Regions from separate parts of the Pseudomonas palleroniana genome, predicted to be linked through region 3. Evidence: predicted binding sites of a transcription regulator. Region 3 holds the regulator's gene; each other region holds the start of a gene.
What was found. Region 3 encodes sigma-54, which starts transcription at its own class of promoters, with help from an activator protein. Its sites were predicted from a motif close to ANTGGCATNNANNTTGCTNT; they were not measured.

Region 1 (3,274 bases), 2.9 Mb from region 3:
CTGCCGGTGGACATGTTCTGTTGCGCCACCCTGTTGTGCCTGAGCGCACAGCGGCGCGTGGTCGAGGTGTGGAATGGCGGCATGCCGGAAGGTTATGTGCATGAGGTCGCGACGGGCGGGCGCACGCCGTTGATGTCGCGGCACTTGCCGTTGGGTGTGCTGTCGGTGGAGACGTTCGATGACCGCATTGAGGTCTTGCCCATGGCCCTCGGCGACCGGGTGTTTTTGCTCTCCGATGGCGTATTGGATACTGCCGACGCCAACGACCAACTGTTCGGCGCGGAGCGCCTGCAGCAGGTATTCGCCGCCAACCGCGAGCCCGACCGCCTGTTCGAAGAGATTGAACAGGCCCTGGCGGCCTTTCGTGGTGAAGCGCGCGATGATGTCAGCATGGTGGAAATCACCTTGCAGCCCGGCCAGCCGTTGCGTGCGGCCGAGCCCATATACGCCGACAGCAATCAGCCATGCCCCCTGGATTGGTCGGTGAGCTTCGAATTTCGCGCCCAGACCCTCAAATGCTACAACCCCTTGCCTTACCTGTTGCAGCTGCTGCTGGAGATTCAGGGGCTGCGTGAGCAGAGCGGGGCGCTCTACAGCGTGATGGCCGAGCTGTATTCCAACGCGTTGGAGCACGGCGTGCTGGGCCTGGACTCGCAGCTCAAGCGCGACGCCCAGGGATTCGCCGACTACTACCGTCAGCGCAATGAGCGCCTGGCGCAACTGGACAGCGGTCATGTGCGGGTACATATGCAAGTGATGCCGACCGCCACGGGCGGCAAGCTGATCCTGCGCGTCGAAGACAGTGGCCCAGGCTTCGACGTGGATCAGGTGCTGAAGCGGCCCCTGGATTTGAACCGTCTGTCTGGTCGAGGCTTGAGCCTGGTGCGCCAGCTGAGCAGCGATGTACGCTGGACGGACGGCGGGCGCAGTGTCTGCGTGGAGTTTTGCTGGAAGGCTCTGGCATAATCCGCCGATTCTTGATCAAGGAGCGAGCAAGTGGCTGAGATTCATCTGGACCCTGAAGTGCTGTCGGGTTTGCAGGACGTCATGGAGAGCGAGTACCCCAAGTTGCTCGACACCTTCCTTGACGACTCGCAGAAGCGCGTCGAAGCCCTGCGCAAGGCGCGCGATGACGCCAAGGCGCTGGGGCGAATCGCCCATAGTTTCAAGGGCAGCAGCGGCAACCTCGGGGCGGTACGGTTGGCGCAGCTGTGCCAGCGGCTGGAAGTGGAGTCGGTTGGGGCGACGGCGGACCTGGGGGCGCTGGTGGATCAGATTGACCGTGAGTTTGCTCTGGTTCGGCCTATGTATGAGTCGGAGAAGCAGCGGTTTGGGCTTTAGCTGTTAAAGAAGCGTAAGTCGACGTCCTGCATACGCACAGACACAAACCTGGCCCGACTCTTGCTCTACCTCCTGGCACAGCATCCCCGACCCCTGTGCAGTGGAGACCTTTACCTATGCCAGTCGCCCCCAACTCGCTCCTCCAGGCTGCCCCCGCAGCCAAGCCTCAAGCGCCCGCCGCTACACCTGTGGCAGCTGCTGCGGCCCCGCAGGACAAGGGCCCTGGCTTTGCTCAAGTGTTCGCCAGCCAAGGTTCGAAGTCGTCGGTGAAGAGCGGCGACACCCCGACCCAATCCACCCGTGACAAGCCTTCGGTTAGCAGCGCCTCGTCGGTGGATAGCAACGACAAGCCTGCCGCCAGCAAGCCAGCGGTTGCCGATAGCGGCAATCCCTTGCCTGCCAACCCGCCGGCCAAGTCCGATGACAGCGCCGGCAGTGACGACGCCAAGCCCACCGACCCGTCCCTGGTCCAGCAACCTCCCGTTGACCCCGTGGTCGACCCGGCGGTGATTGCCGCCGTCACCCCGGTGGTAGCTGTGCCTGTTCCTGTGGAAACCCCGGCCCCTGCTGCCGCGGCCAAGGATGACAAGGCCCAGCCGGTGGTTGCCGCACCCGTCGCGGCGACGGATGACACCCCGCAGCCGGCGTTCGATCCGTCGGCCGACCCACTGGACTCGATGCCGACCGTGCGTTTGGCAATGGAGCAGGGCGGGCACGTGTCGGCCAGCAGCCAGGCGCCGCAGAAAACCCCATCGGCGCCGACCCAGGACCAACCGACCGCTGCGCAGAGTTTCGCGGCCGGCCTGGCGACAATGGTCGATCAACAGGCCACCAAGGACAGCACCGATGGCGGTGAAAAAGCCTTCAGCGGGCTGATAGACAGTGGCCTCAAGGATTTGAAAGAGGCCAGCAGCGATACCCGCGTCGATGACTTCGCCAACCGCCTGGCCGCGCTGACCCAGGCCGCCACGCCGAAAACGGCTAACGCCTTGCCGCCGGTGGCCAATGCGCCGCTGGCCATGCACCAGAGCGGCTGGACCGAAGAAGTGGTCAACCGCGTGATGTACCTGTCCAGCGCCGGCCTCAAGTCGGCCGAGATCCAATTGCAGCCGGCAGAGCTGGGGCGCCTGGATATCAAGGTCAACATGACGCCGGACCAACAGGCTCAGGTCCAGTTCATGAGCGGCCATGCCGTGGTGCGCGAGGCCCTGGAAAGCCAGTCCGGACGTTTGCGGGAGATGTTTGCCCAGCAGGGCATGGGGCAGGTGGACGTCAACGTTTCCGACCAGTCCCGTGGCCAGGAGCAGCAGCAACAAGCTCAGGCTCAGGCCCAGGCCGGCTTGAGTGGCAGTGGCAGGCGCGGGGACAGCGGCGAGAGTAGTGGGCACATCGACGTGGCTGAAACAGCGGCGCCCGTCATTTCCAGCGTGATCGGGTCCAGCGCGGTTGATTACTACGCCTGATTCGTAACCACCTGTGGGAGGGGCTTGCTCCCACTTTGATGTGCTGGGCCTGCATGGCAGACAACTCTGGCATAACACTTGCTCTTGCCTTTCCGTAGATCTATGAATCCCCGAATAGTGACGGATTATTGGCATGGCGAAGAGCGACGACGCAGCAACTCCACCCGCAGGCAAAGGCAAGCTCAAGCTGATCCTGGTGATTGTGCTGGGCCTGCTCCTGGCCATTGGCGCCTCTGTTGGCGGCACGTGGTACATCATGCACAGCAGTGCCAGCAAACCGGCCCCCGCCGCCGAAACCGCCACTAACGTCAAGCAACCGGCAATCTTCGAGCCGATGCTTCCGGCCTTTGTCGCCAACTTCAATCAGAACGGTCATCAACGCTACCTGCAGGTGAGCATCACCTTGCTGGCGCGTAACCAGGCAGATCTGGACGCCCTCAAGGTGCATATGCCGGTGATCCGCAACAACC
Region 2 (3,274 bases), 2.6 Mb from region 3:
GTGCGAACGCTCCTTGACCCACTCGCAAAACCGGCTCATGCCGTAATGGCTCAAGCCTTGCTGGGCGATGTCGCGGATATCCAGCCAGGTGGCGTTGATGTTTTCCCACATGTCGGCGGTAATTCGCCCACGAACCGCATGGGCGCTGGCCCGCGCGGCGCCGAGACAACTGTAGATGCTGGCCGGGTTGGCCGCGTCCAGCGCGAAGAAGTGCAGCAGGTGTTCGGCATGCAGTTCGCCGTGGCGTTCACGGTAGTCATCCAGGGTGCCGGTGATCAGCAACGGCATGGCCAGTTCATGCAGACCGTCACCGTGCCCGTCTTGAGGCATCAGCGACAGCGAATAGCTGACGTCGAGCATGCGTGCGAGGTTTTCCGCACGTTCCAGATAGCGCGACATCCAGTACAAATCCGAGGCAGTTCTACTCAACATGGCATCAGTCCTCGACCACCCAGGTGTCTTTGGTGCCGCCGCCCTGGGACGAGTTGACCACCAGCGAACCTTCACGCAGCGCCACACGGGTCAAGCCGCCGGGCACCACGCGGGTTTCCTTGCCGGATAACACGAAGGGACGCAGGTCGATATGGCGCGGTGCGATACCGTTTTCGACAAAGGTCGGGCACGTGGATAAACACAGCGTTGGTTGGGCGATATAGGCGTGGGGCTTGGCTTTGATGCGGGCGCGAAAGGCTTCGATTTCCGCCGCGGTAGACGCCGGGCCGACCAGCATGCCGTAGCCGCCGGAGCCTTGGGTTTCCTTCACCACCAAGTCCGGCAGGTTGGCCAGCACGTGGGATAGTTCGTCAGGCTTACGACACTGGTACGTCGGAACATTCTTCAGGATGGGTTCTTCATCCAGATAAAAACGGATCATCTCGGTGACGAAGGGGTACACCGACTTGTCATCCGCCACCCCCGTGCCGATGGCATTGGCCAGTACCACGTTACCCGAACGATAGGCGGCGAGCAGGCCGGGCACACCCAGCATGGACTCGGGGTTGAACGCCAACGGGTCGAGGAATGCGTCGTCGAGGCGGCGGTAGATCACATCCACCGCCTTGGGGCCGTCGGTGGTGCGCATGAACACGCGGTCATCGCGCACAAACAGGTCGGCCCCCTCCACCAGTTCCACGCCCATCTCGCGGGCCAGGAACGCATGTTCGAAGAATGCGCTGTTGAAACGCCCTGGCGTCAGCACCACCACGCTCGGGTTATCCAGCGGGCTTGAGCTTTTGAGGGTATCGAGCAGCAGGTTCGGATAATGATCGATCGGAGCAATGCGCTGGGCCGCGAACAGTTCGGGGAACAGGCGCATCATCATCTTGCGATCTTCGAGCATGTAGCTGACACCGCTCGGGGTACGCAGGTTGTCTTCCAACACGTAGTAAGTACCGTCGCCATCGCGTACGAGGTCGACGCCGGAGATGTGGGAATACAGATCGCGGTGCAGGTTCAGCCCCTGCATCGCCAGTTGGTATTGCTCGTTGGCCAATACCTGTTCAGCGGGAATGATCCCGGCCTTGATGATGCGTTGGTCGTGATACAGATCGGCGAGGAACATGTTCAGCGCCTTGACCCGCTGGATGCAGCCGCGCTCGACCGTGCGCCACTCGCTTGCCGGTATGCTGCGCGGGATTGTATCGAAGGGAATCAGGCGTTCGGTGCCCTGCTCGTCCCCATACAGGGTGAACGTGATCCCGGCGCGGTGAAACAGCAAATCGGCCTCACGCCGGCGCTGGGCCAACAGCTCGGCGGGTGTTTCAGCCAACCAGCGGGCGAATTCGCGGTAATGGGGACGGACCTGCCCTGCCCCATCGTACATCTCGTCGTAATAAGTGCGGATCATGCCGTACTCCTTGTCCCCCGGACGCAAGAACCTTCGCAAGGCCCGTGCCATCGGCATAAACACTTATAAATCAGTGAGTTGGATAAGCAGCGGAATCTAACCGCACCGTCCTGGTGCGCAGAATGCCCGCCGCCTTGCGTCACGCTTCATCCCAATGCGGGCTTTGGCTATCAACAGCATAGCCAGAGTTGATTTCATTGCCCGGCTGCCCCCAGGGATAATCGCCCCATCTGCTGAACTGCCTTCAGCGCTCCGCTCTTCCCTTTAGGCCACCCTTGTCGGGTGGCTTTTTTTTGAAGCTGAGAAAGTACCGCGCAAGTTCCACACATTTTCAGACGGCACAAACAAAATCGGCCGACCCGAAGGTCAGCCGATACGCTGAGACTCTATGCAGCTACATGGGTAATCCACGCACCTCCTGCTTCACGCCCCATCCCTCGATGATCCCGCCCAGCGGCTCGACCACCGCTTCAAAGTCTTGTTCGAAGTCTCCTATGCCGTCGTAGGTTGCGGACATGATTTTGCTCAGTTCCAAGTACCACGCGCCATCGTCGCGCGCGCTGACCTGGGCATTCAGCGATTCCCCACGAAATCGACCCGCAGCCCGGCGCGCCCGTTCCTCATCCGGGAAAATGGCGTAGAACTCGATGGGGTGAAAACGCGAGAAGTCAAAGCCGCCTTCTTTCATGCGGCGCAGAACATGGGTGCTGATATCTTCTTGATAGGCTGTGCTCATGAAACGTCCTCCTCAAACCGATGGATAGACTTTCCGTGCTTCCCGAAGCCTGCGCCCTACTGGCGCAGGTACTACGGCAATAACAACACCGCTGGAAAACAAGCATGTAGCTGACAAGACCAGACCTTAGCGATTCATTCGCTGATCTCGTTTGCAGAGTAGCGCGAAGCTATCACCTCTACCAGAGGGGGTTGAATGAGTTACAGGGATTGTTCAGGCAGCCGGAGAGATGTCGAGGATCTGGATGCTGTTCTGGTCTTTGAGGATCTTGACCGTAGGCTCAGGCTGGCGTCCTTCAAGGTCATTGAGGTCGAGCTCGGCGGCTACCGGCACCAGCTTGCTGCGAATCATGTGCGCCGCCTCTTCGAGGCTGGGCTTTTGCGTGCAATCGAACTGCTCTACGGACTTCACGCCGTGGTCATCAACAAAGGTAATCTGCCACTTTTGCATCGGTGCTTCCTCGATAAAACCCAAGTGTGGGCTCACATCCATCTGGACCTTGAGGGCTTGGCAAATGTTCCACTCAAGGTCGCAGGCACCTGATCGGCTGTGCTTATTTTTCAGCGTGTTCTTTCAAGGCTTTCAAGGTCTTGAACGGGGCGTCCACCACGAACTTGTTGGCCAGCCACGACGGCACGCTGCCGCCAGGCTCGGTGTGCACCTGGTAGGTCACTTCGGTCTGGTTGTCACCT
Region 3 (3,274 bases):
CTGCGCCAGTTCGGTATGGATCAACGCACGTTCCGCCAATTCAGGCAGCAGACCGGCGGGTAAGTTGTCGATGCAATAAAAACCGCTGTCCTCAAGAACATTGAGAGCGGTGCTTTTACCTGAGCCGGAACGGCCGCTGACGATGATCAAACGCATGATTACTGCCCGTTTTGTTCATCCAGGACAACCTGATAGAGCGCCTCGTTGCTGCTGGCGCTGCGTAGTTTGTCGCGTACTTCCTTGCGGTCGAGCATGCTGGCGATCTGCCGAAGCAGTTCCAGGTGTGCGTCGGTGGCGGCCTGTGGGACCAGTAGCACGAACAGCAGGTCGACCGGGGCGCCGTCGATGGCGTCGAAATCGATGGGCGCTTCCAAGTGCAGCAGGGCGCTCACGGGCGCTTCACAACCTTTGAGGCGGCAGTGCGGAATGGCGATGCCATTGCCAAAACCGGTAGAGCCGAGTTTTTCACGGGCAACCAGCGCCTCGAAGACATCCTGCATCTCCAGATCCGGCACTTCGCGGCTGATCAGGTTGGCAATTTGTTCGAGGGCTTTTTTCTTGCTGCCGCCCGGCACGTTCACAAGGGAACGGCCGGGGGTCAGGATGGTTTCAAGTCGGATCATGGGAGGGGCGTTAGCGACCTGTACCTTGCATCAGGTGCAGATTCTTTTCCTTATGCTTTATGAGTTGGCGGTCGAGCTTGTCGTAGAGCGAGTCGATCGCCGCGTACATGTCTTCATGTTCCGCATTGGCGACGAGCTTGGCATTCGGTACGTGCAGGGTGGCCTCGATTTTCTGCTTGAGCTTATCGACCTCCATGATGACCTGCACGTTGGTGATCTTGTCAAAATGCCCCGCAAGCTTGTTCAGCTTGCTTTCGGTGTATTCACGCAGGGGTTTGGTGACTTCCAGCTGGTGTCCACTGATGTTGACTTGCATACAGCTTCTCCTTCGTTGCCAGTGCATAAAGCGGCAGGCCGGGGTGCCTGCCACTGGAACGCTGTGGCCCGCCCGTCACATCAAACGCTTACGCTCGCTGGAAGGCGCGATCCCGAGGGACTCGCGGTACTTGGCGACGGTTCGACGGGCGACCTGAATGCCTTGTGCCTCCAGTAAACCAGCGATCTTACTGTCACTCAATGGCTTTTTCTGATTTTCCGCGGCAACCAGTTTTTTGATGATCGCGCGGATTGCCGTGGACGAGCATTCGCCGCCTTCGGAGGTGCTGACGTGGCTTGAGAAAAAGTATTTCAACTCATAAATACCCCGGGGGGTATGCATGAATTTTTGCGTGGTTACCCGGGAGATCGTCGACTCGTGCATGCCCACTGCTTCGGCGATATCGTGCAGCACAAGCGGTTTCATCGCTTCGTCGCCATACTCCAGGAAGCCGCGCTGATGCTCGACGATCTGGGTGGCCACTTTCATCAGGGTTTCGTTGCGGCTTTGCAGGCTCTTGATGAACCAGCGGGCTTCCTGCAGTTGGTTGCGCATGAAGGTGTTGTCGGCGCTGGTGTCGGCGCGGCGCACAAAGCCTGCATATTGCGGGTTGACTCGCAGGCGCGGCACCGACTCCTGGTTCAGCTCGACGAGCCAGCGCTCATTGTCCTTGCGCACGATTACGTCGGGCACGACATACTCGGCTTCGCTGGACTCGATCTGTGAGCCTGGGCGCGGGTTGAGGCTCTGTACCAGCTCGATCACCTGGCGCAGGTCGTCTTCCTTGAGCTTCATGCGGCGCATCAACTGGCTGTAGTCGCGGCTGCCCAGCAGGTCGATATAGTCGGTCACCAGGCGCTGGGCTTCGACCAGCCAAGGGGTCTTGGCGGGCAGCTGGCGCAATTGCAACAGCAGGCATTCGCTGAGTGTACGGGCACCGATGCCGGCGGGCTCGAACTGCTGGATGCGGTGCAGGACGGCTTCGATTTCGTCCAGTTCGATGTCCAGTTCCGGGTCGAATGCCTCGAGGATTTCATCAAGGGTTTCGTCCAGGTAGCCCTGGTTGTTGATGCAGTCGATCAGTGTTACGGCGATCAGGCGGTCGGTGTCGGACATCGGCGCCAGGTTCAACTGCCACAACAGATGGCTTTGCAGGCTCTCGCCGGCGGACGTGCGGGTGGTGAAGTCCCACTCGTCATCGTCGCTGCTGGGCAGGCTGCTGGCGCTGGTCTGGTAGACGTCTTCCCAGGCGGTATCCACGGGAAGCTCGTTGGGGATGCGTTCGTTCCATTCGCCGTCCTCGAGGTTGTCCACCGTAGGGGCGGTTTCCTGATAGGAGGGTTCCTGCACGTCGGAGTTGGGTTTTTGCTCGATGTTGTCGGCCAGCGGGTCCGTATTATCGAAGTCGTCGCCGTCTTCCTGGCGTTCGAGCATCGGATTGGACTCCAGGGCCTCCTGGATTTCCTGTTGCAGGTCCAGGGTCGACAATTGGAGCAGGCGGATGGCCTGTTGCAGCTGCGGTGTCATCGTCAGCTGCTGGCCCATTCTCAGGACTAGCGATGGTTTCATGGCAGGGGCTTAACACCTTATTCGCCGGCGCATTGCGCCATCCACGACAGGGCGCGTGAGCGCCAAACATAAGCAAATTATATGCCTGATATCGGGGGCTTTGCCTAGAGCGCGGTAACAATAAAAAGCCTGAGGTTTTTATTGACTACCGCGCGCATTGGCAATAGCCGTGACACCGCGGTGTTTACAAGCGGAACTCGTGGCCCAGGTACACTTCCTTGACCAGTTCGTTGGCCAGAATGGTCGCGGAGTCACCTTCGGCGATCAGTTGGCCATCGTTGACGATATAGGCGGTTTCACAGATATCCAGCGTCTCGCGAACGTTGTGATCGGTGATCAGTACGCCGATGCCCTTGGCCTTGAGGTGGTGGATGATCTGTTTGATGTCGCCAACCGAGATCGGGTCGACGCCGGCAAAGGGTTCGTCCAGCAGGATGAACTTCGGTGCGGTGGCCAGGGCGCGGGCGATCTCCACTCGGCGACGCTCACCACCGGACAGGCTCATGCCGAGGTTGTCGCGAATGTGGTTGATGTGGAATTCCTGCAGCAGGCTTTCCAGCTCTTTGCGGCGGCCATCACGGTCGAGTTCCTTGCGGGTCTCCAGGATCGCCATGATGTTGTCGGCCACCGACAGTTTGCGGAAGATCGACGCTTCCTGCGGAAGATAGCCGATGCCGGCCCGAGCACGACCGTGCATGGGCTGGTGGCTGACATCCAGGTCGTCGATCAGCACGCGACCCTGATCCGCCTGGACCAGGCCGACGAT

Region 1: the regulator sigma-54 is predicted to act here: its motif matches at 1,389-1,408, upstream of MJP36_RS11060 (flagellar hook-length control protein FliK).
Region 2: the regulator sigma-54 is predicted to act here: its motif matches at 1,879-1,898, upstream of MJP36_RS09585 (circularly permuted type 2 ATP-grasp protein).

What each region holds. Positions count from the first base shown of each region.
Region 1 covers NZ_CP092411.1:2,405,149-2,408,422, forward strand. The annotation lists gene MJP36_RS11050 (ATP-binding SpoIIE family protein phosphatase) at 1-966, shown strand, start outside; gene MJP36_RS11055 (Hpt domain-containing protein) at 997-1,341, shown strand; gene MJP36_RS11060 (flagellar hook-length control protein FliK) at 1,458-2,804, shown strand; gene fliL (flagellar basal body-associated protein FliL) at 2,938-3,274, shown strand, end outside.
Region 2 covers NZ_CP092411.1:2,089,285-2,092,558, reverse strand. The annotation lists gene MJP36_RS09590 (alpha-E domain-containing protein) at 1-432, opposite strand, end outside; gene MJP36_RS09585 (circularly permuted type 2 ATP-grasp protein) at 437-1,846, opposite strand; gene MJP36_RS09580 (ribonuclease E inhibitor RraB) at 2,241-2,582, opposite strand; gene MJP36_RS09575 (hypothetical protein) at 2,796-3,032, opposite strand; gene MJP36_RS09570 (START domain-containing protein) at 3,136-3,274, opposite strand, start outside.
Region 3 covers NZ_CP092411.1:5,685,805-5,689,078, reverse strand. The annotation lists gene rapZ (RNase adapter RapZ) at 1-156, opposite strand, end outside; gene ptsN (PTS IIA-like nitrogen regulatory protein PtsN) at 159-623, opposite strand; gene hpf (ribosome hibernation-promoting factor, HPF/YfiA family) at 634-939, opposite strand; gene MJP36_RS25570 (RNA polymerase factor sigma-54) at 1,015-2,508, opposite strand; gene lptB (LPS export ABC transporter ATP-binding protein) at 2,693-3,274, opposite strand, start outside.